Linked DNA regions of Geobacillus stearothermophilus ATCC 12980. Each later gene encodes a partner of the first gene's protein in a complex. Links are inferred from orthologs where the notes say so. Each region holds a gene or a part of one and is shown in the gene's direction. Other genes may lie near its edges.

Region 1 (13,640 bases):
TTAGTTGCCACCGTCACCCCGGACCGTCCGTTTCCGTCGGTCGCTTGCATGCTGCAAGAGCGGCTTGGCGCCGTCAACGCCGCTGCGCTTGATATTAGCGCTGCCTGCGCGGGGTTTATGTACGGGATGGTCACGGCCGCCCAATTTATTGACACAGGCACCTACAAGTATATATTAGTAGTGGGGGCAGACAAACTATCGAAAATCACCGATTGGACCGACCGCAACACGGCGGTGCTGTTCGGCGATGGCGCCGGAGCGGTCGTCATGGGTCCGGTGTCGCCCGGGCGCGGGATTTTATCTTTTGAGTTGGGAGCTGACGGAACAGGAGGAAAACATTTATACAAAGACGAATATATCGTCATGAACGGCCGTGAAGTATTCAAGTTCGCCGTCCGGCAAATGGGAGAATCAAGCGTGCGTGTGCTTGAAAAAGCCGGGCTCACGAAAGACGATGTCGACTTTCTCATTCCTCATCAAGCGAACATTCGCATCGTCGAAGCGGCCAGACAGCGGCTCGAGCTGCCGGAAGAGAAAATATCGACGACGATCCGCCGATATGGCAACACGTCGGCCGCATCTATTCCGATTTCGCTTGTAGAAGAGCTGGAAGCGGGTAAAATCAGTGACGATGATCTCATCATTATGGTCGGATTCGGCGGCGGGCTGACGTGGGGCGCGATTGCCTTGCGCTGGGGCCGTTAACGGCACGGATATTATCGAAATAAAAAAAGGAGAGACGGAAACGATGGAAAAAAGACGAGTCGTCGTGACAGGCATAGGCGCCGTCACCCCGCTTGGGAATGACGCAGAAACGACGTGGAAAAACATCATCGCCGGCCAGTCCGGCATCGACATTGTCACCCGCGTCAATCCGGACGACTTTCCGGCAAAAGTGGCGGCGGAAGTGAAAGACTTCGATCCGTCGCTGTTTATCGACCGCCGCGAGGCGCGGAAGATGGACCGATTTACCCAATTCGCCGTCGCTGCGGCGCTTATGGCGGTCAAAGATGCCAATCTCAACATTCATGAAAGCAACGCTGAACGGGTCGGTGTTTGGATTGGTTCTGGCATCGGCGGTATGGAGACGTTTGAACAGCAGTTTGAGATTTTCCAGCAGCGCGGTTATCGCCGAGTGAGCCCGTTTTTCGTGCCAATGATGATCCCGGATATGGCCGCTGGGCAAGTATCGATCATCCTTGGAGCGAAAGGGATCAATTCGTGCACGGTGACCGCTTGCGCGACCGGGGCGAACTCGATCGGTGATGCGTTTAAAGTCATTCAGCGCGGCGACGCCGATGTCATGATCACCGGCGGGACGGAAGCGCCGATTACGAAAATGTCGTTCGCCGGTTTTTGCGCCAATACGGCTCTCTCAACCAATCCAGATCCAAAAACGGCGAGCCGCCCATTTGACAAAAACCGCGACGGTTTCGTCATGGGTGAGGGAGCAGGAATCGTTGTTTTGGAGGAATTGGAGCACGCGCTGCGCCGCGGCGCGAAGATTTACGCCGAAATTGTCGGTTACGGCGCGACCGCCGATGCGTACCATATCACCGCGCCGGCGCCGGGCGGCGAAGGCGGCGTGCGGGCGATGCGCCAGGCGCTTCAAGACGCCGGCTTGAAGCCGGAGGACATTGATTACATCAACGCCCACGGCACGAGCACCGAGTACAATGATAAGTATGAGACGGAGGCGATCAAAGAAGTATTCGGCGATCATGCCTATAAGCTCGCCGTCAGCTCGACGAAGTCGATGACTGGGCATTTGCTCGGGGCGACCGGCGCGGTGGAAGCGATTTTCTCCGTGCTGGCGATCCGCGACGGCATCATTCCGCCGACGATCAACTACGAAACACCGGATCCGGAATGCGACCTCGACTATGTGCCGAATGAAGCGCGCAAGCAAGACGTGCGTGTGGTCTTAAGCAACTCATTTGGATTTGGCGGCCATAATGCGACATTGATTTTTAAAAAATATGTGTAATGGATGAAAAGGAGAGCCTTGGTTGAGCAGAGCTGAAAACGCGTGACTAACGGCGGGTTCGGTTCAGCGTCAGGCTCTCTTTTTTGTTTTGTTTCACCGTCTTTTCCCTGCCGACATAACGTAAGAGAAAAGGAGGGAAAAGCGATGGGATTGCTTCCAACCGATCGATGGCTGGAAGAGGATGAGGGGGACCCGCTCCTGTTGTGCGGGAGGTTGAGTTCGTTTTTTAAAGGAGCGTCGGCGCGTGAGATTTACAGCTATTTACGGCTGTATGGCATGTACCGAAGCACTCGACAGGCCGAGCGGCTTTTGCCGGAGATGAAAGAGCGCCGTCTTTGGGAACGTCTTGGCCGTTTGTATGAACGGCAACGGGGGATATGGAAGGGGCCAGACGTTCCGGTATGTTTGCTGCCGGCCGATGACGAAAACTGGAAGCTTGTGCGCGAATTCCAAGGAAAAGGCGGGGTGGCGTTTGCTGATAAATTGTTTTTCTTCTTGCTGCCGGATCATGGCGACGAGGAGATCGCCGCGTTGGTGGCGCATGAATACAACCATGTATGCCGTCTCAAGCAGTTGCCGAACGAAGGCGAAGATGCGACGTTGCTGGATGCCGTCGTGATGGAAGGATTGGCGGAGCATGCCGTCACCGAGACAGTCGGCGTCAAGCAGTGTGCGGGATGGACGAAGTATTACACCGATCGGGAGATGGAACGGTTTTGGCGGCGTTATATTGTCCCGAACCAACATTTGCCCGTTTCGCATCCGCATACTTCCCGCATTTTGTACGGGCTTGGATGGCATCCGAAAATGGGGGGCTATGCCGTTGGGTATGCCATCATCCGTCGTTGCCTAGAAAGAGGCTATTCGCTCGCCCAATTGATGAAGATGGAAGCGAAAGACATCGCGGAGTTGGCGGGCTTTTCAGGCAAACAGCAAGGAGCGTCTTAGCTCGAAACCGCATGGCGGACGCCGCTGTCCGGTTATCACAAGAATCTTAGGGGCATCGGGCGCAAACAGGCATGTTGTCCATGGCGCCGACATATATGTAGAACAAGGACGTGGACAAGAAGGAAGGGAAAGCCCGGTGGTCCGCCTGTTTTTTTATTTGGTCGGTTTCGGTTTTTCAGTCGTCGGCGGCATGATGGTGATCGCCTATTTGAACATCATCACTCCAGAGCGTGGTTTTTACGAATACTTATCTTATATTTCGACAAGGGTGGAATGTTATTTATTCCCTATTGGCCTTCTTTTGATGTGGGGGAGCTTGACGTTTCCAAGCCGCAGCCCCTAGAGGGGAAAAGAGGACGAAATGGAATAAAATTCCCACCCTCTGCCTATACTGATGGACAAACACGTCTGGAAGTGAGGGGTCTCGCATGCTTTATCTGCACGACATTTGGGTCAACTGGTTTGAAGGAGAAGAGAACGGATACAACGTCTGTCATTTCCATGAATGGCGCAAGGACGATCAAATCGAGCTGCTCGACCAAGTGCCGCTGTTAAAAGTATCCCCGGCCCTGTTTCATTACATTGAAAACAGCTTGTCCGATCTTCCAAAACCGCTGCTAGACGATGTACATCAGAAGGCGTATGTCCGCAAAAACCATGAACGCATTCAGCTGGACTATTGTTTCGTTGTCACGGACGGCGCCGGCGTTTTGGCTGTCGATACAATCGGTTATCAAATCCCGATTCGCAAAAGCCGTCTCATTCCGCGTCAGGAACAACTCGTCTACGAAGTGGCGGCCGAAGCGGAGGAACGGGACTATCCGCTGCCGAGGTATGAAAAAGAATACCACATTTTATCGCCGGCTCCGGAACTGATGTGCGGACTCACGCGCAAAGAGCGGCAGTTGAAACAGCTGTTGTTTATGGCGCTTGACCAGCTTTATTCGACAAAAAATACTGCCCAGATGCGCTATTGGTATACGGAATGGGCGCCGGAAAAATACGCCGCTATTCAAAAAATGTCTTTTGATGAAGCGTGGGAACAATTGTATAACGAGACGAAATACGGGTGGTCCGAACGGCATGAGCAGCTGTGCGAAAACTTGATCAAAGGGCAGCCATTTTTCGAAAAACTGTGGGAAATGGAGCAAGAACCAAAAGTCAATTAAAAAACGGGCCAAGGCGATAGGCGCCTGCCCGTTTTTGTATGGCTTCGCTGGATGCGGCTATTTACCGCCGCCGCCCGAGCCCCATGGCTTGCTCCATTTTGCGCACCATTTCCGATGCAACCCGATTTGCTTTTTCCGCCCCTTCATCCAACACGCGGTCAAGCTCCTCGCTTTCCATCCAATGGTGATACCGCTCTTGAATCGGTCGAAGCGTTTCGATGACGACTTGAGCGAGGTCTGCTTTGAAGACGCCGTATCCTTTTCCTTCGTATTGCCGCTCCAACTCCTCGATCGATTGACCGGATAGGGTCGAATAAATATTGAGCAAGTTCGAAATGCCTGGCTTCGCTTCTTTGTCGTAGCGAATCGTTCCTTCCGAGTCGGTGACCGCGCTTTTGATCTTCTTCTCGATCGTTTTCGCATCGTCAAGCAGTGTGATGTACGCTTTCGGGTTGGGGTCGGATTTGCTCATTTTTTTCGTCGGGTCGACAAGCGACATGATGCGGGCGCCGACTTTCGGAATGCGCGCCTCAGGGATCGTAAACAGCTCGCCATACCGTTTGTTGAAGCGCTCGGCCAGATCCCGCGTCAATTCGATATGCTGCTTTTGGTCTTCGCCGACCGGGACGATGTCGGTGTTATAAAGCAAAATGTCAGCGGCCATCAGCGGCGGGTACGTGAGCAGCCCGGCGCTGACCGCCTCTTTGCCGGCCGATTTTTCTTTAAATTGCGTCATCCGCTCAAGTTCGCCGATATAAACGATGCACTGCAGCATCCAAGCGGCTTGAGCGTGCGCCGGCACTTCTGACTGGATGAACAACGTCGCTTGCGTCGGGTCGATGCCGACGGCCAAATACAAAGCGGCGAGGCGGCGGATGTTTTGCCGCAGTTCGTGTGGGTCTTGCCAAACGGTAATGGCGTGTTGGTCAACGATGCAAAAATAGCAGTTGTATTCATGCTGCAGCTCGACAAACTGCCGCAGCGCCCCAATATAGTTGCCAATGGTGATGACGCCGCTTGGCTGAATGCCGGAAAAAATGGTTTTCATCGATCTTCACTCCCTCAAGCCAAAAATAAAAAAGGCCCTGCCAGCCCTCTGATAGGGACGGTAGGACCGCGGTGCCACCCTATTTATTGCGTCAAGAAGCGCAATCGCTCAGCCCATGCTTTGCGCATGGCCCCCTGTAACGCGGGGAACGTCCTCGCCTACTGCGTCGCCGGTTCGGCGGGAAGCTCGAAAGCCCATTCCATATGGCTAGCCGCTTGTTCGCACCTTCCACAAGCTCTCTGAAGGCATCGCCAATATGTACTCTTCTTTCTCATCGCTCGGTTGATCCTAGATTTGCCTTATATTATACGGAAAACATTCAGCTGTTGCAACCTTATTGCACGGCATATCCGGCGGCAATCATCGCGAAAAACAGAAGCAGACCAGAAAAGAGAAGCGGATACGTGATGGCGAAACGCCGCGGACCGAGCAGCTCATCCGATTCATGTTCTGCTGCCGCTTCCTCAAGATACCGCTCCACCCTCGCGCTGCTTCTGCGCAATCGGCGAAACCCGTATGCGAATCCGTTGAAAAACCCGCGTTCATAAACAAACAAAAGCCCGCCGAGCGACAGAGGCAAAAGGGAGAGCAAAAACGAAACGTTAATAAAGGCCACCGTACTCCATGCTCCTTGCCCTATTACGATGAGTGCGCTTGCCGCCAGCATCGCAACGACGAGCCATCCAGTCCGCACAACCGTTTGTTTCATATCGTCTGTTCCCGCCTTTCCCTTCTCACTGCTTATTTTATCATAAATCATGTGGGCGGGAAGATTGTCAAAATTATTAACAAAATTATATCAAAAAATATAGAATAACCTGGAAGTTCAGGATAGATTTGCTTCGAAGCTGAAAGGAAGGGCAAAAAAATCATATTGTAATCGTTTTCTTTTTTCTGTAGGCAGAAATTTTTTGTTTACAATGGTGGCAAAAGTCGTTACAATGCAGGTGTAAATGCAATCCGATCCTCTCCCGTTTGTAAGTAGTTTGAATTTTTTTATTTTAAGGAAATAAAAAATCCTTTTCAAATATACTATCACAGGATATAATAAGCGATGTAAGTACAATCTTCTGAAATCAAACGGTTCAGAAGATTTGTAATACACTACATAAACCTAAGGGGGGTTTTTAGTGAAGAAGCGATTTTCTTTCTTCCTCGTCCTGCTTCTCGCGCTGTCAACGTTCCTCGCGGCTTGCGGCGGGGGCAAGGACAACGACAACGCCCAAGGCGGCCAGGGCGGCGAAAAGCCGGCGGAGAAAAAGGAGCAGGTGCTGAACTTGCTTGATTCCTCAGAAATTCCGACGCTTGATTCGGCGATGGCCACCGACCAAGTATCGTTTATCGTGCTGAACAACGTCATGGAAGGTCTGTACCGTTTAGGCAAAGACAACAAACCGGTGCCAGGGATCGCGGAAAGCTATGAAGTGAGCCAAGACGGCAAAACGTATACGTTCAAGCTTCGCCAAGATGCGAAGTGGTCGAACGGCGATCCGGTGACGGCGCACGATTTCGAATTCGCCTGGAAGCGCGTGCTTGATCCGAAGACGAAATCGGAATATGCGTACATTATGTACGACATTAAAAACGCGGAAGAAGCCAACACAGGCAAGGTGCCGCTTGACCAAGTCGGCGTCAAAGCCCTTGATGACTACACCCTTAAAGTCGAGCTGAAAAACCCGGCTCCGTATTTCGTCGGCTTGACGGCGTTTGGCACGTTCATGCCGCAAAACGAAAAATTTGTGAAAGCGCAAGGCGACAAATACGGTCTCGAAGCTAATACGACGCTTTACAATGGCCCATTCGTGTTGAGCGAGTGGAAGCATGAACAAGGTTGGGTATATACGAAAAACCCGAACTACTGGGACAAAGACAACGTCAAGCTGGAAAAAGTCAATGTGAAAGTCGTGAAAGACACGGCGACAGCCGTCAACTTGTATGAAACAAAACAAACGGACCGCGTCGGCTTGACGGCGGAGTTCGTGGATAAGTACAAAAACGACAAAAACTTCCATACGAAATTGGATCCGTCGATCTTCTGGCTGCGCATGAACACGAAAAAAGAACCGTTGAACAACGTCAACGCCCGCAAAGCGATTGCGATGGCCATCGACACGCAAGCGATGGTCGATACGCTCTTGAACAACGGTTCGATTCCGGCGAAGTTCACCGTTCCGAAAGACTTCGTCACCGGTCCGGATGGCAAAGACTTCCGCGATGTGAATGGCGATTTGGTCAATTACAATCCGGATGAAGCGAAAAAATTGTGGGAGCAAGCGAAAAAAGAGCTGGGCAAAGACAAATTTACGCTTGAATTGCTGAACTTTGACACCGACAACGCGAAGAAAATCGGCGAGTATGTGAAAGCGCAGCTTGAACAAAACTTGCCGGGCTTGACGATCAACATTAAGCAACAACCGTTTGCACAAAAACTGAAGCTCGAAAGCAACATGCAATATGATTTGTCGTTCTCCGGCTGGGGTCCGGACTATCAAGACCCAATGACGTTCCTGCAGCTTTGGACGTCGACAAGCCCGCACAACCAAACAGGCTGGTCGAATGCTGAGTACGACAAGCTGATCAAAGACGCGCAAACGACGCTTGCCAACGATCAGCAAGCTCGTTGGGATGCGATGCTGAAAGCAGAAAAAATCGTCTTTGAAGGAATGCCGATCGCTCCGCTGTACCAACGCGGCGCTGCCTATTTGCAACGCGAGTATGTCAAAGACTTCGTCACGCATACATTCGGCGCCGACTACAGCTTGAAATGGGCGTATGTCGAGTAATCCGTTGTTCTCTTGAAAATGCGGAGGAGAGTATATGCCTAGGCATATACTCTCCTTTTGCCTGTCAAGGCGAAAAATGTCGAAAAACAACGAAGATTATAGAAAAGCAGAGGAGGTGCGGTCATGGCGCGGTATACGCTTCAGCGGTTCGTTTATATGATCATCACGTTGTTTATCATTGCGACGTTGACGTTCTTTTTAATGAAGCTGTTGCCTGGTTCGCCGCTTCAGAACCAAGAGAAATTAACGCCGGAACAGAAGGCGCTTATTTTAAAAGAGTACGGATTGGATAAGCCCGTGCCGGTTCAATACATTCAATATTTAGGGAATTTGCTGAAAGGAGACTTGGGGGTATCGTTCCAATATGACAACCGCCCCGTGACAGAGCTCATCAGCGATCGAATCGGCCCGTCGGCCCAGCTCGGGTTTCAGGCGATTGTGTTTGGGACGATCGTCGGGTTGATTCTCGGAATTGTCGCGGCGATTCGACATAATCATTGGGAAGATTACACTGCTACGGTCATTGCGGTGTTGGGCGCCTCGATTCCGTCGTTTGTGTTAGGGGGGTTTTTGCAATATTTTATCGCTGTGAAACTGCAATGGCTTCCGGTCGCTTTTTGGGAAGGCTTCAAATATACGATTCTCCCGACATTGGCGCTGTCTGTCGGGGTCATCGCTAGCATCGCCCGTTTTATGCGCACAGAAATGCTGGAAGTGTTAAGCTCTGACTACATTTTGACGGCTCGGGCGAAAGGGATCAGCCAGGCGGGGGTTATCATCAAGCACGCCATCCGCAACTCGCTTATCCCCGTCATTACCATTTTAGGACCGATGACCGTCAATTTAATGACGGGAACGCTTGTCATTGAGAAACTGTTTGCTGTCCCTGGTCTTGGGGAACAGTTTGTCCGTTCGATTGAACTGAACGATTACCCGGTTATTATGGGAACGACGTTGTTTTATTCCGCCTTGTTGATTTTGGCAGTATTCATCGTTGATGTGTTGTACGGGGTTGTCGACCCACGCATCCGGTTAGCGGGAGGGAAAAAATGATGGCGAAACAACAATACGAACAACTGTCACCGGAATGGTTTCAGCCCGCCCCGCCGAACGTTGGTGAGCAGGAAAAAATCAATCGTCCAAGCTTGACGTTTTGGCAGGATGCTTGGCTTCGCCTTCGGGAAAACAAGGCAGCGATCGTCGGGCTCGTGATGATTATCATCTTGGCGCTCATGGCGATCATCGCCCCGATGGCGAGCGACCGGACGTATAAAGATCAAAACTTGCGGCATGCGAAACTTCCACCGAAAATCCCGGTGCTTGAACATATTCATTGGCTTCCGTTTGACGGCCGGGATGCGAACGGCGTTGATGTGTATAAACAGCGCGGCGTGAAAGAGTACTATTGGTTTGGCACGGATGACTTAGGACGCGACTTGTGGGTGAGGACGTGGTATGGCACGCGTATCTCCCTTTACATTGGTTTGCTGGCGGCGTTGATCGACTTATTGATCGGGATTGCGTACGGCGGCATTTCCGGCTACTATGGCGGCCGCGTCGACAATGTGATGCAGCGGATCATCGAAATTTTAAACGGCATCCCGTATTTAATTATGGTCATTTTGTTCATTTTGATTTTTGAGCCTGGAATCATTTCCATCACGCTGGCGATGGTCATTACCGGTTGGACGACGATGGCGCGGATCGTGCGCGGACAAGTGTTGAAATTAAAGAACATGGAATACGTGCTGGCGGCAAGGACGCTCGGAGCGCCGACATCACGGATTATTTTCAAACATTTGATCCCGAACGTCATCGGCCCGATCATTATTACGACGATGTTCACGATTCCATCGGCCATCTTCACTGAGGCGTTTTTGAGCTTTATCGGCCTTGGCATCCGTCCGCCGGAAGCGTCGCTTGGCTCGCTTGTCAATGACGGATACAAATCGATCCAAACATATCCGCATTTAATGATTATTCCGGCCGTTGTCATCAGCTTGCTCATTTTAAGCTTCAACTTGGTGGCAGACGGAATTCGCGATGCACTCGACCCGAAAATGCGCAAATAACCGACGGAAGGGGTGAAACCGATGGAGAAAATTTTGCAGGTGAACGATTTGCATATTTCCTTTGACATCCACGCCGGTGAAGTGCAGGCGGTTCGCGGCGTCACGTTCGACTTGTATAAGGGAGAAACGCTGGCGATCGTCGGCGAGTCAGGGTCTGGGAAATCAGTGACTTCAAAAGCGTTGATGCGCCTGTTGCCGACGCCGCCGAGCCGAATCAAGCAAGGGGAAATTTTATTTGAAGGAAAAGACTTGACCAAGCTGTCGGAGAAAGACATGCAATCGATCCGCGGGGCGAAAATTTCAATGATTTTCCAAGATCCGATGACGTCGCTCAACCCGACGATGACGATCGGAAAGCAAATTATGGAAGCAATTTTAAAACATCAAAAGCTGTCGAAAGAGGAAGCGCGCAAACGGGCGATTGAACTATTGCAGCTGGTCGGCATTAAAAACGCCGAGCTGCGCATGAAGCAATACCCGCACCAATTTTCCGGCGGAATGCGCCAGCGTGTTGTCATCGCCATCGCCTTGGCGTGCAATCCGAAAATTTTGATCGCTGATGAACCGACGACCGCGCTGGATGTGACGATTCAGGCGCAAATTTTGGAGTTGATGAAAGACATTCAGAAAAAGCTCGGCATGTCGATTATTTTCATCACCCATGATTTAGGGGTTGTCGCCAACATGGCCGACCGAGTGGCGGTGATGTATGCCGGGAAAATCGTGGAGATCGGCACGGTGGATGAAATTTTTTACAATCCGAAACATCCGTACACCTGGGGATTGCTCGCCTCGATGCCGAGCCTTGATCATAAAGATACGGAGCTGTATTCGATCCCGGGCTCGCCGCCGGATTTGTTAAATCCGCCAAAAGGCGATGCGTTTGCGCCGCGCAATCCGTATGCGCTCAAAATCGACTATGAGCTCGAGCCGCCGATGTTCCAAGTGTCTGATACGCACTATGCGGCGACATGGCTGTTGCATGAAAAGGCACCGAAAGTGGAACCGCCGGCGATCGTGCGCGAACGGATGAAACGGTTTGCTGACATCGTCGCCCGGAAAGGAGGGAAGCCGCGTGGCTAAGCAAAAGCTGCTTGAAGTGAAAAACTTAAAACAATACTTCCCGGCCGGCCGCGGCGAGGTGGTGAAAGCGGTCGACGGCGTCACGTTTGACATTTATAAAGGAGAAACGTTCGGCCTTGTCGGCGAGTCGGGCTGCGGCAAGTCGACAACGGGGCGGACGATCATTCGGCTGTATGAGGCGACAGACGGAGAAGTACTGTTTAACGGCGTTAACGTACACGGCAAAAAATCAAAAAAAGAGCTGAAAGAGTTAAACCGAAAAATGCAAATGATTTTCCAAGATCCGTATGCGTCGTTGAATCCGCGGATGACGGTCGCCGACATTATCGCTGAGGGTATTGACATCCACGGATTGGCGAAAACGAAAGAGGAGCGGATGCAGCGCGTCTATGAGCTGCTTGAGACGGTCGGGTTGAACCGCGAGCATGCGAGCCGCTATCCGCATGAGTTTTCCGGCGGGCAACGCCAGCGGATCGGCATCGCCCGGGCGCTCGCCGTCGAACCGGAATTCATCATCGCCGATGAGCCGATCTCGGCGCTGGACGTTTCCATTCAGGCGCAAGTCGTCAACTTGCTGAAGCGCCTGCAGCGTGAAAAAGGGTTGACGTACTTGTTTATTGCCCATGACTTGTCGATGGTCAAATACATCAGCGACCGGATCGGCGTGATGTATTTCGGGAAAATGGTCGAGCTCGCTGAATCGGAAGAGCTGTACCGCAATCCGATCCACCCATACACGAAGGCGCTCTTGTCGGCCATTCCGCTTCCTGATCCGGAAACGGAGCGGACGCGCAAGCGGATCGTTTACGATCCGGCGCAACATGGCTACAAAGATGGAGAGGAACTTGAATTCCGCGAAATTACGCCTGGCCATTTTGTGCTTTGTTCGGAGGAAGAGTATAAGCGGTATCGGGCGATGTATGCCTAGCCGAATCGAAAAAAGCGCCGCTCTTTCACCGCTGCATGATGCGAACGGTGAAAGAGCGGCGCCCACCTATGCGCCTGTTTTGGTGCGTTATTTTTTTCCCCCGACGACTTTCCATCCTTGTTGGATGCGGCGGGAGGCCTCGACATGCTTTCCACTTTTGTTTCGGCCGAACATCCGCTCTCCGATCGTGTTGCTGATGTTCCCCATCAATGCGGTGAGGACGACGATCAATGCCGAAGCAATGGCAAAGTCGATGAAATAGCCGGCCATCGGTTCTTCCTCCCTTTTCCTTTTCTACTTTGATTGTAGAGGATTTGCCTTCACTTTGGAAGAGGAAAGAAAGAAAATTGCATTTATCATCGAAAAACTATATCTTTCTTGGCCGATGTATTGTATAATATATTATGTTAAAGTCATTTCAATTTGCAAACGATTGGCAAAGCGGCTGATCGCTAGACTGGCGTCCAGGCCGTGTCGCTATGCTGTCAGACGTCAAACCGTCATAGCGGTGCACGTCTGTCGTCTGACGGACGAGGGAAGCAAGGGATTCCTTGTCAAAAGGAGTGATCGAAGTGGTCAAGCTATACACATCACCGAGCTGCACGTCATGCCGGAAGGCGAAGGCGTGGCTCGAGAAGCACAATATTCCTTATGTAGAACGCAATATTTTCTCTGAACCGCTCACGGTTGAAGAGATTAAAGAAATTTTGCGGATGACGGAAACGGGAACGGACGAAATCATTTCGACCCGTTCGAAAGTGTTCCAAAAGTTGAACATTAACTTGGAAGCTTTGCCGCTGCAAGATTTGTACGAGCTGATTCAGAAAAACCCAGGCATTTTGCGCCGGCCGATCATCATTGATGAAAAGCGGCTGCAAGTCGGTTATAACGAAGATGAAATCCGCCGCTTTCTGCCGCGCAAAGTGCGGGCGTATCAGCTTCGTGAAGCGCAGCGGCTGGTGAACGGGTAATAAAAAAACTTCTACATGGTCTGCCATGTAGAAGTTTTTTATCATTTGCTTTATGTGGCGCGCGACCGGCGGTGGGCCGCCAAGCCGAGCAAAACGGCAAGAATGGCCGTTAAGACCGGAAACAACGCCTCCCAGCGCGGGTCGTAAAACGGACGTAGCCGCTCTTCGGCAGTGATCATGTTTCCGGCTGTGTATGCCAAAAGGGCGCCGCCGGCATAAATCAGAAACGAAAACCGTTCCATGGCATAAAGGATGATTTTGCTGCCTAAAATGATGATAGGAACAGAAAAAAGAAAGCCAAAGATGACAAGCCCCATATGGCCTTGGGATGCTCCGGCGATGGCGATGACGTTGTCCATGCCCATAACGACATCGGCGGTGACGATCGTCTGGACGGCTTTCCAAAGCGACGGTTCGGCTTTAATGGCGGCATGTTTTTCGTCTTTTTGCCCCATGAGCTTCAAGGCGATCCAAAACAGGAGGAGGCCGCCAGCTAGCTGCAGAAACGGGATGGTCAACAGCCATACGACCGCTGCGGTCAGCAAAATGCGGACGGCGATCGCCAGCGCCGTGCCGAGGACAATGGCGATGTTCCGCTTTTGTTCCGGCAAGTTGCGGCTCGCTAACGCAATGACAACCGCATTGTCCCCG
Region 2 (17,410 bases), 320 kb from region 1 along the record:
CAAAGAGGCGGAACGGCCGCTGCAAGCCGGCGCGGAAGAAGCGAAGCCGTACGGCATCGTTGCCGTCGCGATGGGCGCCGGCGTGGCCGAATTGTTTCAAAGCATCGGCGCGCACGCGGTCATTGAAGGCGGACAGACGATGAACCCAAGCACCGAAGAAATCGCGGAGGCCATTCGCCGCGTCAACGCGGAGACGGTGTTCGTGCTGCCGAACAACAAAAATGTCGTGATGGCGGCCAAACAAGCGGCCGAGCTTTCCGAGCGGCAGGTGATCGTCATCCCATCGAAAACCGTTCCGCAAGGCATGGCGGCGCTCTTGGCGTTCAATCCAGCGCAGTCAGCCGAGCAAAACGAGCGGGCGATGACGGCGGCGCTTTCGCGGGTGAAAACGGGGCAAGTGACGTTTTCCGTGCGCGATACAACAATCGATGGCGTCGAAATCGAAAAAGGCGACTACATGGGGCTGTTCGATGACCGCATCGTCGTCGCCGATAAGGACAAGTTGGCCGTGACGAAGCGGCTGCTTGATGCGCTCATTGACGAGGAAAGTGAAATTGTCACCATTTTGTACGGCGAGGATGCGACCGAAGTGGAAGTGGAAACTGTTGTCGCCTATCTGGAAACGGAATATGATGGAGTGGAAGTCGAAGTGCACAACGGCCGGCAACCGCTCTATCCGTTTATCATTTCCGTCGAATAATATTATGTTAAAATAATAGAAGGGAGCATTCCCTTCTATTTTTTATGCGAACGGAGGAAAGGCACCGATGAAATATAAAAGCGTCTTTGACATCATCGGCCCGGTGATGGTCGGACCGTCAAGCTCGCATACCGCCGGGGCGGCGCGCATCGGCCTCGTCGCGCGCAAGCTGTTTGGAAGACAGCCTGAATGGGCGCACATCTCGTTTTACGGCTCGTTTGCCGAAACGTACCGGGGGCATGGGACCGATGTGGCCATCGTCGCCGGGCTGCTTGGATTTGATACGTTTGATGAGCGCATCCCGGACGCTCTGGCGATCGCTCAGGCTGCGGGAATGGACGTCTCGTTTTCCGCCGAAGAGGCGATTCCGCATCACCCGAACACGGCGCGTGTGCGCATTGGCGACGGAAAAGGGGAGCTTGAGCTTGTCGGCGTGTCCATTGGCGGAGGGAAAATTGAAATCATCGAGTTAAACGGGTTCGAGTTAAAGTTGTCGGGCCATCACCCAGCGCTATTAATCATGCATAACGACCGTTACGGGACGATCGGGGCGGTGGCCAGCGCGCTGGCGAAGCATGCCATTAATATCGGCCATATGGAAGTATCGCGCAAGGAAAAAGGGAAGGAAGCGCTGATGACGATCGAAGTCGATCAACCGTTGACCGACGAGCTTTTGCAAGAGTTGGAGCAGCTGCCTAACATTATTCAAGTAACCAAACTCGTTGATTAAATCGAAAACGGTTCCATGTTTTGCGAAGACAGCCATGATGACGGACAGGAAGGATGGGGAAAAGAGAATGTTTCGCAATGTTGCCGAGCTTGTTGCATTGGCGGAAAAAGAGCAAATCAAAATCGCTGAGGTGATGATCCGCCAAGAAGTCGGAGTGAGCGGGCGCAGCCGGGAGGAGATTATGGCGCAAATGGAGCGCCACCTCGAAGTGATGGAGCGGGCTGTTGAAAGAGGGCTGCAAGGAGTCGTTTCCCGCTCGGGGCTGACAGGCGGCGATGCGGTGCGGGTGCAGCGCTATATCGAGCAGGGCCGCTTTTTGTCCGGGGAAACGATTTTGGATGCCGTCAGCAAAGCCATGGCGACAAATGAAGTGAACGCGGCCATGGGCGTCATTTGTGCAACGCCGACAGCGGGCTCAGCCGGCGTTGTCCCCGGGACGCTGTTTGCCGTGAAAGAGCGGTTGAATCCGACGAGAAAAGAAATGGTCGAATTTTTGTTCACCGCTGGGGCGTTCGGCTATGTCGTTGCCAACAATGCTTCCATCTCAGGGGCGGCCGGCGGCTGTCAAGCCGAAGTCGGTTCGGCAGCCGGCATGGCGGCTGCGGCGCTCGTTGAGCTGGCCGGCGGAACGCCTGCTCAAGCAGCCGAAGCGATGGCGATCGCCTTAAAAAATATGCTAGGATTAGTATGTGATCCTGTCGCTGGCTTGGTCGAAGTGCCGTGCGTCAAACGGAATGCGATGGGGGCGGCCAACGCCATGATCGCTGCTGATATGGCGCTGGCCGGTGTAAAAAGCCGCATTCCGTGTGATGAAGTGATCGAGGCGATGTACCGCATCGGCGCGGCCATGCCGGTGGCGCTGAAAGAAACTGCGCAAGGGGGGTTGGCCGCGACGCCGACCGGCCGCGCCATCGCGGCCCGCATTTTCGGCGCTTCTGCGGCATCGAAGTGAACGAAACGATGCAACAGCCGGTGACGGCGGTCAAAGGCATCGGTGAAGAAACGGCTGCGGCGCTCGCCGACATCGGCATCACAACCGTCGGCGACCTGCTCATGTATGCGCCGTACCGGTATGACGATTACGAACAAAAAGATCTAGCCGCCGCCCGCCATGAAGAAAAAGTGACAGTGGAAGGGAAGGTGCACAGCGCCCCGCTTGTAACGTATTACGGAAAAAAAAAGTCGCGCCTTTCCTTTCGCCTGCTTTCCGGCCGCTATTTAATCACGGTTGTCTGCTTCAACCGCCCGTATTTGAAAGAAAAACTCGCCTTCAATGAAACGGTGACCGTAATCGGCAAATGGGACCGGCACCGGCAGGCGATCAACGCCTATGAGCTTCGTTTCGGGGCCGCCCCGGAGACGGCCGGCATTGAACCGGTCTATTCGGTGCGCAGCCCGCTGACGGTCAAAACGATGCGCCGGCTCATGAAGGCGGCGTTCGCCCAGTTTGGCGCGCACATTCCCGATCCGCTGCCGCCCGCTTTGCGCCGCGCCTACCGTCTTGTCGACAAGCAGGAGGCGGTTCGCGCCCTTCATTTTCCGCGCTCGCGTGAAGAGTTGCACCAGGCGCGACGCCGGCTCGTCTATGAAGAGTTTTTGCTGTACCAGCTGAAAATGCAGGCGTTTCGGCGAATTGTGCGCGACGGGCAGCACGGCGTCGCCCATTCGTTTTCCGAAGAGCGGCTGGCGGCGTTTCTTTCCGCTTTGCCGTTTTCATTAACGAACGCCCAGCGGCGCGTCATCAAGGAGATTTTGGCCGATATGCGGGCGCCAAGGCAAATGAACCGTCTTTTGCAAGGCGATGTCGGCTCCGGCAAGACGGTCGTGGCCGCCGTGGCGCTGTATGCGGCGGTATTGTCCGGCTTTCAAGGAGCGCTGATGGTGCCGACGGAAATTTTGGCTGAGCAGCATGCCCGCTCGCTCGCCGACCTGTTTGCCGGCACAGATGTCACGCTGGCGCTGTTGACAAGCTCCGTGAAAGGGAAGAGGCGCAAAGAGCTGCTTGCGGAATTGGAGGAAGGGGCGATCGACATCGTCATTGGGACGCATGCGTTGATTCAAGAAGGTGTACAGTTTCGCCGGCTCGGCCTCGCCATTACTGATGAGCAGCACCGGTTTGGCGTCGAGCAGCGTCGCATTTTGCGCGAAAAGGGGCATGCCCCGGACGTGCTGATGATGACGGCGACGCCGATTCCGCGCACGCTGGCGATCACGGCGTTCGGCGATATGGACGTATCAGTGCTCGACGAAATGCCGGCCGGGCGGAAGAAAGTGGAAACGTATTGGGTCAAGCATCATCAATTCGCGCGTGTGCTCGATTTTATCGAAAAAGAGCTTCGTCGGGGGCATCAGGCGTACGTCATTTGTCCGCTTATTGAAGAGTCGGAAAAATTGGATGTGCAAAATGCCATTGATGTTCATAGTCAGCTCGTCCACTACTACCGCGGGAAATATGAGATCGGCCTCATGCACGGCCGGCTGTCGGCCGATGAAAAAGAAGCGGTGATGCGAGCGTTCAGTGAAAACCGCATTCATGTGCTCGTTTCGACAACGGTCGTGGAAGTCGGGGTGAATGTGCCGAACGCCACCGTGATGGTCATCTATGACGCCGAACGGTTTGGACTTGCCCAGCTTCATCAGCTGCGCGGCCGGGTCGGGCGGGGGGACGCCCAGTCATACTGCATTTTAATTGCCGACCCGAAATCGGAAGTCGGCAAAGAACGGATGCGCATCATGACGGAGACGACGGACGGGTTTGTGCTGGCGGAAAAGGATTTGGAGCTGCGTGGTCCAGGCGATTTTTTCGGCACGAAACAAAGCGGGCTTCCGGAGTTTCAATTTGGCGATCCGGTGCATGATTACCGCATCTTGGAAGTCGCGCGCCGCGATGCCGCCAAACTCGTGTCGACGACGGCGTTTTGGAGTGATGAAGCGTACGCGGGGCTGCGCGCCGAACTTGAGGCGTCCGGCGTGCTCGATGGAGAAAAGCTAGATTAATAGGCAGGCGGCAAAATGTGACCGCTTTTCACTTTTTCTGCTTGCATTCCGTTTTTTGATATTATATATTACTTTTAGTACCTAGTCATAAAACCGGACGGTGTAACGAATCGATGAGAAAAAGCAAACGCGAACGGCAACGGCTGCTGCAGGAGACGATCCGGGAAAATCCGTTTATTACCGACGAAGAGCTGGCAGAAAAGTTCTCAGTCAGCGTGCAGACGATCCGCCTCGACCGGCTTGAACTGTCGATTCCGGAGCTGCGCGAGCGCATTAAACATGTCGCCCGCCAGTCGTTCGCGGATAAAGTGCGGGCGCTGCCGCTTGAGGAAGTGATCGGCGATATTATCGACATTGAGCCGGATGAGAGCGCCATTTCCATTTTCGATGTGAAAGAAGATCATGTGTTCCGGCGCACCCGCATCGCCCGCGGCCATCATTTGTTCGCCCAGGCGAATTCGCTCGCCGTTGCCGTAATCCATGACGAATTGGCGCTGACGGCGAAAGCGACGATCCGCTTTGTTCGTCAAGTCAAGGAAGGCGAACGGGTGGTGGCGAAGGCGAAGGTGACCGGCAAAACGGCGAACGGGCGCACGATTGTCGACGTAAACAGCTACGTCGGCCAAGAGCTCGTGTTTTCCGGAACGTTCGAGATGTATCGTTCAAACATAGAGAAAAAGGATGGCGACAGCAATGAACATCGCGATTGATGCCATGGGAGGCGACCATGCTCCACGCGAAATCGTCCTTGGGGCGGCTCGAGCCGCCGCGCATTTTCCCGACATTCATATTACGCTTATCGGCGACGAAGCGAAAATCCGTCCGCATGTGCCGGACGGAGGGCGCCTGTCGATCCTCCATGCCGATGAGGTGATTGAAGCGACCGATGAGCCGGTGCGGGCTGTGCGGCGCAAAAAAAACTCGTCGTTGGTGCGCATGGCGGAAGAAGTGAAAGAAGGACGCGCTGACGCGTGCATATCGGCCGGCAATACTGGTGCGTTGATGGCGGCTGGGCTGTTTGTCGTTGGGCGGATTGCCGGCATCGACCGGCCAGCGCTCGCGCCGACATTGCCTACGCTAGACGGGCGGGGGTTTGTCTTTTTGGATGTCGGCGCCAATGTCGACGCCCGCCCGGAGCATTTGCAGCAATATGCGATTATGGGGCACGTGTATGCCCAACAAGTGCGGGGCATCGCCAAGCCGCGCATCGGCCTGCTCAACGTCGGCACCGAAGATCAAAAAGGGAATGAAACCGTGAAGCGGGCGTTCTCCTTGCTGAAAGAAACGAACCTTCATTTCATTGGCAATGTGGAGGCGCGCGATTTGCTCAATGGCGTGGCCGATGTCGTTGTCGCTGATGGGTTTGCCGGCAATGTCGCCTTAAAAACGATCGAGGGAACGGCGATGGCGCTTTTTTCGTTGCTCAAGCAGACGCTGACAAGCGGCGCGGTCGCAAAACTCGCCGCCGCTGTCCTCAAGCCGAAGCTCGCCGGACTGAAAAAGATGATGGACTACTCCGAATACGGCGGGGCGGCGTTGTTCGGCTTGAACGCTCCGGTCATTAAAGCGCACGGCTCATCCGATGCGAACGCTATTTTCCATGCCGTCCGCCAAGCGCGCGAGATAGTGGCCCATGATGTCATTGGCACGATCAAAGCGGAGCTCGAGCGGGCATAATGGATAAAGGAGGAAGCAAAATGGGTAAAATCGCCTTTTTATTTCCGGGACAAGGGTCGCAAACGGTCGGCATGGCCAAGGACGCCGCCGACCGCGACGCCCGCGCCCGTGCGGTGATTGAGGCGGCTGACGAGCGGCTCGGATTTCCGCTTTCTTCGCTCATGTTCAACGGGCCGCAAGCTGAGCTGACGCTGACGTACAACGCCCAGCCGGCGCTTTTGACCGCTAGCATCGCCTTGCTTCAGCTCGTAGACGGAGAAGGCTTGAAGGCCGATTACGTCGCCGGCCATAGTTTGGGTGAATACACGGCGCTCGTGGCCGCCGGCGCCATGTCGTTTGCCGACGCTGTCTATGCGGTGCGCCGCCGCGGCGAGCTGATGGATGAAGCGGTGCCGGCCGGCGAAGGGACGATGGCTGCCGTATTAGGGATGGAGGCAGAGGCGCTCGAAGCGGTGACGAACGAAATTGCCGCCCAAGGCCATCCGGTTGAGCCGGCCAATTTCAACTGCCCGGGGCAAATCGTCATCTCCGGTTCGAAAGCGGGAGTGGAAAAGGCGGGGCAGTTGGCGAAAGAGCGCGGCGCGAAACGCGTCATTTCGCTGGAAGTGAGCGGACCGTTCCATTCGTCGCTCATGAAGCCGGCGGCGGAAAAACTGCAGGCTGTTCTTGACAGCCTGGCCATTGAAGATGCTGCTGTTCCCGTCATCGCCAACGTAACGGCTGAGCCGGTGACGAAGAAAGAGGACATTGCCCGTCTTCTTATTGAACAGCTCTATTCGCCGGTGCGCTGGGAACAGTCGGTGCGCACGCTGTTGGCGCTTGGGGTCGACACGTTTGTCGAAATCGGACCGGGGAAAGTGTTGTCCGGTCTCGTGAAAAAAATCGACCGCAACGCCCGTGTTTATGCGGTAAACGATCTCGCTTCCTTGGAAACGACCATTGCGGCGCTGAAAGGAGAATAACAAAACAATGCTTGAAGGAAAAATCGCCCTCGTTACCGGGGCGTCGCGCGGCATCGGCCGGGCGGTTGCCTTGGAGCTCGCCCGTCAAGGGGCGAACGTCGTTGTCAACTATGCCGGCAGCGAGGCAAAAGCGAATGAAGTCGTTGAGATGATCCGCTCGCTCGGCCGCGAAGCGATCGCCGTCCAGGCGGACGTCGCCCGGGCGGAGGAGGTGGAGCGCTTGGTGAAAACAGCGCTCGACCAGTTCGGCCGCCTCGACATTTTGGTGAACAACGCCGGCATTACGCGCGACAATTTGCTCATGCGGATGAAAGAAGAAGAATGGGATGCGGTGATTAATACGAACTTAAAAGGGGTATTTCTTTGTACGAAGGCTGTGACACGGCCGATGATGAAGCAGCGCGGCGGCCGGATCATCAACATCGCCTCCGTCGTCGGGGTCATCGGCAACCCTGGGCAGGCGAACTACGTGGCGGCCAAAGCCGGCGTCATCGGATTGACGAAGACGGCCGCGCGCGAACTCGCCAGCCGGAACATCACCGTCAACGCCGTCGCACCGGGATTCATTACAACCGATATGACCGAAGCACTCAGCGAGGAATTGAAGGGGGAAATGTTAAAACAAATTCCGCTCGCCCGTTTCGGCGAGCCGGATGACGTCGCCCGCGTTGTGGCGTTTCTCGCGTCCGACGCCGCCGGCTACATGACCGGCCAGACGCTTCACGTTGATGGCGGCATGGTCATGCCGTAACAAAAGGCGGCTAGTATTTTCCCTGAGAATCGACTATAATCATGAAGGGAGGTGAACAGAATGGCAGACGTATTGGAACGTGTCACGAAAATCATCGTCGACCGGCTCGGGGTTGACGAATCGCAAGTGACGCTCGAGGCGAAGTTCAAAGACGATTTGGGTGCTGACTCGCTCGACATCGTCGAATTGGTCATGGAGCTCGAAGACGAATTCAACATGGAAATTTCCGACGAAGAAGCGGAAAAAATTGTCACAGTCGGAGATGCTGTGAACTACATAAAAAGCCATCTGTAATCCCGCTTTTTTGCAAAGTCCCGTTGCTCCGAACGGGGCTTTCTCTGCTTTTTAAGAGGCACACGGGACCTAGCCGCGGAAAAAAGGCGCCTTTGCCACTCGCGTAGCGGGATGGTGAACGGATATAATAAAGGATAGTATACGGCCAGTTTTGTCTGGAACGAAGTCGGAGGGCATTTTTATGTCAAAACAAAAAGACAAAGAACGCATCCACGAAAAAAGGCGGGCGAAGTTTCAAGAACTGCAAAGGAAAATCGGGATCACCTTCCAAAATGAAAAGCTGTTGATGCAAGCGTTCACCCATTCATCGTATGTGAATGAGCATCGGCGGCGGCTTCACGAGGATAATGAACGGCTCGAGTTTTTGGGCGACGCCGTGCTGGAGCTGACCGTTTCCCAATATTTGTTTCAAAAATTCCCACATATGAGCGAAGGGCAGTTGACAAAGCTGCGGGCGGCCATTGTCTGCGAGCCGTCGCTTGTGAAATTTGCCAACTCCCTGTCGTTTGGCGAACTCGTTTTGCTTGGCAAAGGCGAGGAGCTGACCGGCGGACGGACGCGCCCGGCGCTTTTGGCTGACGTGTTTGAAGCGTTTATCGGCGCCCTTTATTTGGATCAAGGAATGGAGGCGGTCCTCCATTTTTTAGGGCAAACGATCTTTCCAAAAATAGATGAAGGTGCTTTTTCTCATGTGATGGATTTTAAAAGCCAGCTGCAGGAACTCGTGCAGCGCGACGGCAGCGGGACGCTTGAATACACCATTTTGGAAGAAAAAGGACCGGCCCACAACAAAGAGTTCGTCGCCCGCGTGGCGTTAAACGGCCAAGAGCTCGGCATCGGTGTCGGCCGCTCCAAAAAGGAAGCCGAGCAGCATGCGGCACAAATGGCGCTTGAGACGCTGCGGGCTGCCGAGCGGCCATAGAAAGGCTGGCGCTTTTACGTCAGTCTTTTTGTATGAACATTTTTTCTCGACGCACTGTGGTGGTATATTGAAAACAGCAGCCTGTCCCGGTCCGCTCCGGCGGGCCGAGATCAAAGCGGAAAGATGGTGAAGCATCGTATCATGTTCCTGAAACGGTTAGATGTGATCGGCTTCAAATCATTCGCCGACCGCGTATCGATTGATTTTGTCCCCGGTGTCACGGCGGTTGTCGGCCCGAACGGAAGCGGCAAAAGCAACATTACCGACGCGATCCGCTGGGTGCTCGGCGAGCAGTCGGCGAAATCGCTGCGCGGGGCAAAAATGGAAGACGTCATTTTCGCCGGCAGCGACTCGCGCAAGCCGCTGAATGTCGCCGAAGTGACGATCACGCTCGACAACGAAGATGGCTTTTTGCCGCTTGAGTATCAAGAGGTGAGCATCACCCGGCGCGTTTACCGCTCCGGGGAAAGCGAGTTTTTCATCAACCGCCAGCCGTGCCGCTTAAAAGATATTGTCGATTTGTTTCTGGACTCCGGGCTTGGCAAGGAGGCGTTTTCGATCATCGGCCAAGGCCGGGTCGAAGAAATTTTAAGCAGCAAGCCGGAAGAGCGGCGTACGATTTTTGAAGAAGCGGCCGGTGTCTTGAAATACAAGCTGCGCAAAAAAAAGGCGGAAACAAAACTTGCGGAAACACAAGACAACTTGCATCGCGTCAACGACATTTTGCATGAGCTCGAACAGCAGCTTGAACCGCTTCGGATGCAGGCGTCAATCGCCAAAGAGTATTTGGAAAAACGCGAGGAGCTCGAGCGGTTTGAAGTGGCGCTTATGGTGCACGACATCGAGGAGCTGCACCGGCAATGGAGCGGACTGAAGGAAGCGCTTGATCGGCACCAGCAAGAGGAAGGAGCGCTGGCGGCGGCGTTGCACAAAATGGAAGCCCATATCGAACAGCTGCGCGACCAAATGGCGGCCATTGACGAGTCGATCGACGGCCTGCAGCAAGTGCTGCTGTTGGCAAGCGAGGAGCTTGAAAAACTCGAAGGCCGGAAGGAAGTGTTAAAAGAGAGGAAAAAAAATGCAGAAAAGCGGAAAGAGCAGCTTGAGGAGACTGCCGCCGCTTTAACGGCGAAACAGCGCCGTCTGGCCGAACGGCTCCGTGCAGAGCGGGCTGAGCTCGCCCGGCTTGAGGCCGCTGCCGCGGCGCTGGAGAAAGAGCTGAAAGAGAAACAAATGTCGCTTTCCGAGTATGAGGTTGATCTTGAGGAGGAGATCGAGCGGCGAAAGGGCGATTATATCGACCTTGTCCACGAACAAGCGGCGTTGAAAAACGAGCGCACGCATGTGGAGCAGGCGATCGGCAAGCTGCAGGCCAAGCGGGCGGCGCTCGACGAAGCGAACCGCCACCATCTTGCTGAACGCGAGCAGATAGAACGAAAACTGGCGGCTTCGCGTGCTGAGCAGTCCCGCCTTGAACAAGCCATCGCTGAGACGAGCGGGAAGCTGGCTCATATGACGGCCGCACTTGCGGCACAAAAGGCGGAGCTCGAACGGAATGAGTCGCTTTTGCAGCAGGCGCGTCAATACCGGCAGCAAACAAAAGCGCGCAAGCAATGGCTGGAAGAGATGCAACACGATTATGCCGGCTTTTTCCAAGGGGTGAAGGAAGTATTAAAAGCGCGCGACCGGCTTCCCGGTATTCATGGTGCAATCGTTGAGCTGATCCGCGTGCCGGACCGCTACGAAACGGCGCTCGAAACGGCGCTCGGCGGCGCGATGCAGCACATCGTCGTCGACAGCGAAGCGGCGGCGCGGCAAGCCATCCACTATTTGAAAACGAACGGCCATGGGCGGGCGACGTTTTTGCCGCTTGATGTCATTCAAGCGCGCGCCCTGTCGGAGCGGGAGCGGGCGATGATCAGCGGCCATCCGGCGTTTGTCGGCATCGCAAGCGAGCTGGTCGAGTACGATCGCGCCCACCAGGCGGCGATCGCCCATTTGCTTGGCCACGTCATCGTCACGGCGGACTTAAAAGGAGCCAATGAACTCGCCAAACTCCTTCAGTACCGCTATCGGCTCGTCACCCTTGACGGCGATGTCGTCAGTCCGGGCGGCGCGATGACCGGCGGCGGGGCGGCGAAAAAGACGGCTTCGCTGTTGGGCCGAGCCCGCGAGCTCGAGGCGATGGCTGCCAAATTGCGTGAAATGGATGAAACGATCGCCCGGCTCGAGCGCGATATCGCAGGGAAAGAGCGAGAGCGGGCGGAGCGGGAACGGGAGGCGGCTGCGCTGCAAGAGAAGATGGCGGCGCTGCAGCAGTCGTTGCAGGCGCAAAAAGACGAACAACGTGAACTCGACTGGCAAAAAAAGCGGATCGACGAGCGGCTCGCGCTGTACGATGAAGAAAAAGCGAACGATGAGCGTGAAGCGGCGGAACTCAACCGCCGTCTCGTCGCCGTTGACAGACAGCTTGAGCAGCTTGCCGGAAAGCTGCAAGCGATTGACGACGACATCAGCCGGCTGCAGGCGCAAAAACAGACGGAGCAAACGACAAAAGAAGCGCTGCAAGCCGCGATCACAGAACAAAAAGTCGCTTTGGCCGAGACGAAAGAACGGGTGAAACACGCGCGGCGGACAGTGGAGGAGCTTGAAACGGAATTGGCTGAAACGGCCCGCGAGCTCGAAGCAGCCGAACGGGAGCGCGCCGCCCTTGCCGCCGAAATGAACGCGCCGTCCTGGAACGAGGACAAACTGGAGCAACAGCGGCAGCAAAAGCTAGAAGACAAGCAAAAAACGATTGAACTCATCGCCAGCCGCCGCGAACAGCGGCTTGACTGCCAAGGGCGGCTTGAGCATTTGGAGCGGGAATGGAAAGAAGCGAAGCGCCAGCATAAACAGCTTGTCGATGTGGTCAAAGACGAAGAAGTGAAGTTGAACCGGCTGGACGTTGAGCTTGATAACTTGCTCACCCGGCTTGGCGAAGAGTATGGAATGTCGTTTGAGGCGGCCCGTTTGGCCTATCCGCTTGAAATCGGGGCCGAAGAGGCGCGCAAGCGAGTGAAGCTGATCAAGCGCGCCATCGATGAGCTCGGCACCGTCAATTTAGGAGCGATCGATGAATATGAGCGCGTTTCCGAACGGCACCGTTTTTTGAGCGAGCAAAAAGCCGATTTGGAAGAGGCGAAAGCGACGCTCCATCAAGTGATCGACGAAATGGACGAGGAAATGAAAAAACGGTTTTTTTCAACGTTCGAACAAATCCGCGCTCATTTCGGCGAGGTGTTCCGCGAGCTGTTCGGCGGCGGGCGCGCCGATTTGCGCCTGACTGACCCGAACGACTTGCTTGAAACCGGGGTGGAGATCGTCGCCCAGCCGCCGGGGAAAAAGCTGCAGCACTTAAGCCTGCTTTCAGGCGGTGAGCGGGCGTTGACGGCGATCGCCCTTTTGTTCTCGATTTTAAAAGTGCGCCCAGTGCCGTTTTGCGTCCTCGATGAAGTCGAGGCGGCGCTTGATGAAGCGAACGTGCAGCGCTACGCCCAATATTTGAAGCGGTTCAGCCGCGATACGCAATTTATCGTCATCACCCACCGGAAAGGGACGATGGAAGAGGCGGACGTGCTGTATGGCGTCACGATGCAAGAATCGGGCGTCTCGAAGCTCGTTTCCGTCCGTTTGGAAGACTCCAAGCAACTCGTGTCGTCATAGAAAGGAGGAGCCTCGATGGGCTTTTTTCAAAAGTTGAAAGAAAAGTGGACAAAACAGGCGGATGCCGTCACGGAAAAGTTTAAGGAAGGGCTGTCGAAAACGCGCGATTCACTCGCCGGGAAAGTGAACGACTTGATCGCCCGCTACCGGAAAGTCGATGAGGAATTTTTCGAAGAGCTGGAGGAAATTTTAATCGCCGCTGACGTCGGCGTGGCGACCGTCATGGAACTGGTCGATGAGCTGAAAATGGAAGTGAAGCGCCGCAACATTCAAGATTCGGCGCAAATGCGCGACGTGATCGCGGAAAAACTGATTGACATTTACCGCGCCGGCGCCGATGACAACGAGCTTTCCGCCTTGAATATGCAAGAAGGAGGGCTGACGGTCATATTGTTCGTCGGCGTCAACGGCGTTGGCAAGACGACGACGATCGGAAAACTGGCGCATAAGCTGAAATCGGAAGGGAAATCGGTGCTCTTGGCCGCAGGCGACACGTTCCGCGCCGGAGCGATTGAGCAGTTGGAAGTATGGGGCGAACGCGTTGGGGTCGATGTCATTAAGCAGGCGGCCGGCTCCGACCCGGCGGCCGTTATGTACGACGCCATTCAGGCGGCAAAAGCACGCAGCGTTGACGTGTTGTTGTGTGACACAGCCGGGCGGCTGCAAAACAAAGTGAACTTAATGAAAGAGCTTGAAAAAGTGAAGCGCGTCATCAGCCGCGAAATCCCGGGCGCTCCGCATGAAGTGCTGCTTGTGCTTGATGCGACGACCGGGCAAAATGCGATGAGTCAGGCGAAGCTGTTTAAAGAAGCGACCGATGTGACCGGCATCGTGTTGACAAAGCTCGACGGAACGGCAAAAGGCGGCATCGTGCTCGCCATTCGCAACGAGCTGGCCATCCCGGTGAAATTCGTCGGCCTCGGCGAAAAGATGGACGATTTGCAGCCGTTTGATGCAGAAAAATATGTATACGGACTGTTTGCCGGTTTGTTCGATGAACAATAACGGCTAGTTGGCCAGTTGCATGCCGTTTAGCGGCTCGTACGGCATCGGCGCGGCCTGCATCCGTGTTTTCCCGCCAGGCTGGCGGCCAACCGCGCCCCAGCCTTGCTTTTATGGGGGGAAAAATCGTCCTCATCTTGACAAGAGCCGGAAAACAAAGTACACTCACTTGTAAAGGGAATTTACTTAACAACGGGGGAGGGAGCGTTCGGTGCTCGAAAAAACGATGCGCATGAACTATTTGTATGATTTTTATCACGCGCTGTTGACGCCGAAACAGCGCAATTACATGGCGCTGTACTACTTGGACGACTACTCCCTCGGGGAAATTGCTGAACAATATGAGGTGAGCCGCCAGGCGGTGTACGATAACATCCGGCGCACAGAAGCGATGCTTGAGCAGTATGAAGAGAAGCTCGGGCTGCTGCAAAAATATGAACAGCGGCGGCAGGCCATCGAGCGGCTGAAAGACTACATCAGCCGGCATTACGGCGCTGACGCCGAATTGGCGGCGCTTGTCCGCGAGCTGGATGAACTTGATTAAAAAAAGGGGGTGGCCGCCATGGCGTTTGAAGGATTGTCCGAACGTTTGCAGCAGGTGATGAACCGCATCCGCGGCAAAGGGAAAGTCACCGAAGCGGATGTCAAAGAGATGATGCGCGAAGTGCGTCTCGCTTTGCTCGAGGCTGACGTCAACTTTAAAGTCGTCAAAGATTTCATCAAACGGGTGAGCGAACGGGCCGTCGGGCAGGAAGTGATGAAAAGCTTGACGCCGGGCCAGCAGGTGATTAAAGTGGTCAAAGAGGAGCTGACGGCGTTAATGGGCGGCGAACAGAGCAAAATCGCGGTCGCCAAAAAGCCGCCGACGGTCGTCATGATGGTTGGCCTGCAAGGGGCTGGGAAGACGACAACGACTGGGAAGCTCGCCAACTTGCTGCGCAAGCGCCATAACCGGAAGCCGCTGCTGGTCGCTGCTGACGTCTACCGCCCGGCGGCGATCAAGCAGCTGGAGACGCTCGGCAAACAGCTGAACGTTCCTGTCTTTTCGCTCGGCGAGGACGCCAATCCAGTCGAGATCGCGAAACAGGCGCTCGAGCGGGCGAAAGAAGAGCATTACGACTATGTGCTGATCGACACGGCCGGCCGCCTTCACATTGATGAGGCGCTCATGGATGAACTGAAGCAAATGAAAGAGGCGGTCAAGCCGGACGAAATTTTCCTCGTTGTCGACGCCATGACCGGTCAAGACGCCGTCAATGTCGCGCAAAGCTTCCATGAACAGCTCGGCATCACCGGCGTTATTTTGACGAAGCTCGATGGCGACACGCGCGGCGGGGCGGCGCTGTCGATTCGCGCCGTGACGGGAGCGCCGATCAAGTTCGCCGGGATGGGCGAAAAACTGGATGCGCTCGAGCCGTTTCATCCGGAGCGGATGGCGTCCCGCATTTTAGGGATGGGCGATGTCTTGACGCTCATTGAAAAAGCGCAGGCCGCCGTTGATGAGGAGAAGGCGAAAGAGCTCGAACAAAAAATGCGCACGGCCACCTTCACGCTTGACGACTTTTTGGAGCAGCTCGGCCAAGTGCGCAAGCTCGGGCCGCTTGACGAACTGATTAAAATGCTGCCGGGAGCCAATAAAATCAAAGGGCTTTCCAACATTCAAGTCGATGAAAAGCAAATCGCCCGCGTCGAAGCGATCATCCGCTCGATGACGAAAGAGGAGAAAATGCATCCGGAAATCATCAACGCTAGCCGCAAAAGGCGAATCGCCAAAGGGAGCGGCACGACCGTGCAAGACGTCAACCGGCTGCTCAAGCAATTTGATGACATGAAAAAAATGATGAAAATGATGACGAATATGCCCAAAGGGAAGAAAAAAGGATTTCGCTTCCCATTTATGTAAATGATGTTCTGTTAAGCGAAAAACCTTTACAAACGGAAAAAGAATTGTTAATATACTATCTTGTGTGAACACTATACGGAGGTGCGTACAAACTATGGCAGTAAAAATTCGTTTAAAACGCATGGGCGCAAAGAAAAAACCGTTTTACCGCATTGTTGTGGCGGATTCCCGCTCGCCGCGCGACGGCCGCTTCATTGAAACGATCGGCACATACAATCCGGTTGCGGAGCCAGCCGAAATCAAAATCGATGAAGAGCTGGCGCTCAAATGGCTGCAAAACGGTGCCAAACCGTCCGACACGGTGCGCAGCTTGCTGTCGAAACAAGGCATTTTAGAGAAGTTCCATAACTTGAAATACGGCAAATAAGCGGGATGCACATGAAACCGCTCATTGAAACGATCGTCAAGGCGCTTGTCGATCATCCGGAGGCGGTGGCGGTCGAAACCCGTGAGGAAGAGACGGCCGTCATCTATGAACTGTCGATGCACGATGACGATATCGGCAAAGTGATCGGCAAACAAGGACGGACGATCCATGCGATCCGCACGGTCGTCTATGCCGCCGCCGCTGGATCGCCCAAGCGGGTGATTGTGCACGTGAAAGAAAAAGGGTGAGGATGTTCCTCTCCCTTTTTTGATATCGCCGTAAAGGGGGATGGGGATGAAGCTCATTCAAACGGTCGAAGTGCGGCAAGTTGTCACCGAGCGGAGCAAACAAGAGCTTGCGGCGGCATTTGCGGCGCGCAAGCAGCAGTTGGAGCGCGAGTGCGGCCAGCTTCGCTTCGAGCAAAAGCGGATGGAGAAAAGCGGGAAATACCCGGCTAGTCTTGTAAAGCAATATTTTGCCAAAGAAATCGACGACCGGATGGAGAAAATCAAGCTGCTTGAGTTTCAGCTTGAACAGTTACATATGCTACCGTTAGGAAGTGAATTGAAAGAGCGGGAAGTCGAGGCGCTCATTGAGGTGAACGTCGGCGACCGCTGGGAAGAGGTGACGAAAACGCGCGCCATTATCGTTGAAGACGGCGTCGTGAAAGAGATTCGCTAAGGAGGGAGCAAAGAATGGAACGATGGTTTAACGTCGGCAAAATCGTCAATACGCACGGCATTCGCGGCGAAGTGCGCGTCATTTCCCGCACCGATTTTCCGGAAGAGCGATACAAAAAAGGAAACAAGCTGTACATTTTCCGCGAACGCGACAGCGAGCCGATCGAAGTGACGGTGAAAAGCCATCGCGTCCATAAATCGTTCGACTTGCTGTCGTTTGAAGGCTATGACAGCATCAACGATGTCGAACCGTTTAAAGGAGCGATGCTGAAAGTGCCGGAAAGCCAGCTCGGTGAACTCGCGGAAGGCGAGTATTATTTCCATGAAATCATCGGCTGTACCGTCGTAACGGAAGAAGGAGAAACGATCGGCACGGTCAGGGAAATTTTAACGCCGGGGGCGAACGACGTCTGGGTCGTCCGGCGCGGCGACGGCACCGATGCGCTCATTCCGTACATCGACGAAGTCGTTCTTCGCGTCGATCCGGCGCAAAAAACGATCATCATCCGACCGATGGAAGGGCTGCTTGAATGATGCGGATCGATATTTTGACGCTGTTTCCCGACATGTTTTCCGGCGTATTGAATGAGTCGATTTTAAAGAAGGCGCAAGAAAAAGGGGCGGTGGACATCCGGCTTGTTGACTTCCGCGAATTTGCCGACAACAAGCATAAGACGGTTGATGATTACCCGTACGGTGGCGGCGCCGGCATGGTGCTGA

Evidence for each region.
Region 2: the proteins of fabF (region 1) and acpP are in contact, whole or in part, in a solved structure (PDB 6OKG), measured with the Escherichia coli proteins. The link is inferred for Geobacillus stearothermophilus ATCC 12980 from one-to-one orthologs.

Annotation. Positions count from the first base shown.
Region 1 is NZ_CP128494.1:674,456-688,095, forward strand. Bases 1-2,867 are described here. They hold fabF (beta-ketoacyl-ACP synthase II), read left to right. Parts: upstream 1-748; coding sequence 749-1,987; downstream 1,988-2,867. Other genes in these bases: QSJ10_RS03640 (beta-ketoacyl-ACP synthase III), read left to right, coding at 1-705; QSJ10_RS03650 (DUF2268 domain-containing putative Zn-dependent protease), read left to right, coding at 2,132-2,867. Also shown: more of QSJ10_RS03650, read left to right, coding at 2,868-2,935; QSJ10_RS03655 (YuzI family membrane protein), read left to right, coding at 3,072-3,278; QSJ10_RS03660 (YjbA family protein), read left to right, coding at 3,364-4,104; trpS (tryptophan--tRNA ligase), read right to left, coding at 4,166-5,152; QSJ10_RS03670 (DUF3899 domain-containing protein), read right to left, coding at 5,487-5,861; QSJ10_RS03675 (peptide ABC transporter substrate-binding protein), read left to right, coding at 6,283-7,935; opp3b (oligopeptide ABC transporter permease), read left to right, coding at 8,059-8,988; opp3C (oligopeptide ABC transporter permease), read left to right, coding at 8,985-10,007; QSJ10_RS03690 (ABC transporter ATP-binding protein), read left to right, coding at 10,029-11,090; QSJ10_RS03695 (ABC transporter ATP-binding protein), read left to right, coding at 11,083-12,018; QSJ10_RS03700 (hypothetical protein), read right to left, coding at 12,106-12,288; transcriptional regulator SpxA, read left to right, coding at 12,591-12,989; QSJ10_RS03710 (TerC family protein), read right to left, coding at 13,040-13,640. UniProt on the Escherichia coli protein: Involved in the type II fatty acid elongation cycle. Catalyzes the elongation of a wide range of acyl-ACP by the addition of two carbons from malonyl-ACP to an acyl acceptor.
Region 2 is NZ_CP128494.1:983,427-1,000,836, forward strand. The notes cover bases 6,623-9,494. They hold acpP (acyl carrier protein), read left to right. Parts: upstream 6,623-7,877; coding sequence 7,878-8,111; downstream 8,112-9,494. Other genes in these bases: fabD (ACP S-malonyltransferase), read left to right, coding at 6,623-7,066; fabG (3-oxoacyl-[acyl-carrier-protein] reductase), read left to right, coding at 7,074-7,817; rnc (ribonuclease III), read left to right, coding at 8,293-9,033; smc (chromosome segregation protein SMC), read left to right, coding at 9,175-9,494. Outside these bases: QSJ10_RS05310 (DAK2 domain-containing protein), read left to right, coding at 1-700; sdaAB (L-serine ammonia-lyase, iron-sulfur-dependent subunit beta), read left to right, coding at 768-1,430; sdaAA (L-serine ammonia-lyase, iron-sulfur-dependent, subunit alpha), read left to right, coding at 1,498-2,382; ATP-dependent DNA helicase RecG, read left to right, coding at 2,379-4,427; transcription factor FapR, read left to right, coding at 4,541-5,137; phosphate acyltransferase PlsX, read left to right, coding at 5,121-6,104; more of fabD, read left to right, coding at 6,125-6,622; more of smc, read left to right, coding at 9,495-12,738; signal recognition particle-docking protein FtsY, read left to right, coding at 12,754-13,743; QSJ10_RS05370 (putative DNA-binding protein), read left to right, coding at 13,952-14,284; ffh (signal recognition particle protein), read left to right, coding at 14,303-15,643; rpsP (30S ribosomal protein S16), read left to right, coding at 15,738-16,010; QSJ10_RS05385 (KH domain-containing protein), read left to right, coding at 16,022-16,258; QSJ10_RS05390 (YlqD family protein), read left to right, coding at 16,305-16,691; ribosome maturation factor RimM, read left to right, coding at 16,706-17,224; tRNA (guanosine(37)-N1)-methyltransferase TrmD, read left to right, coding at 17,224-17,410. UniProt on the Escherichia coli protein: Carrier of the growing fatty acid chain in fatty acid biosynthesis.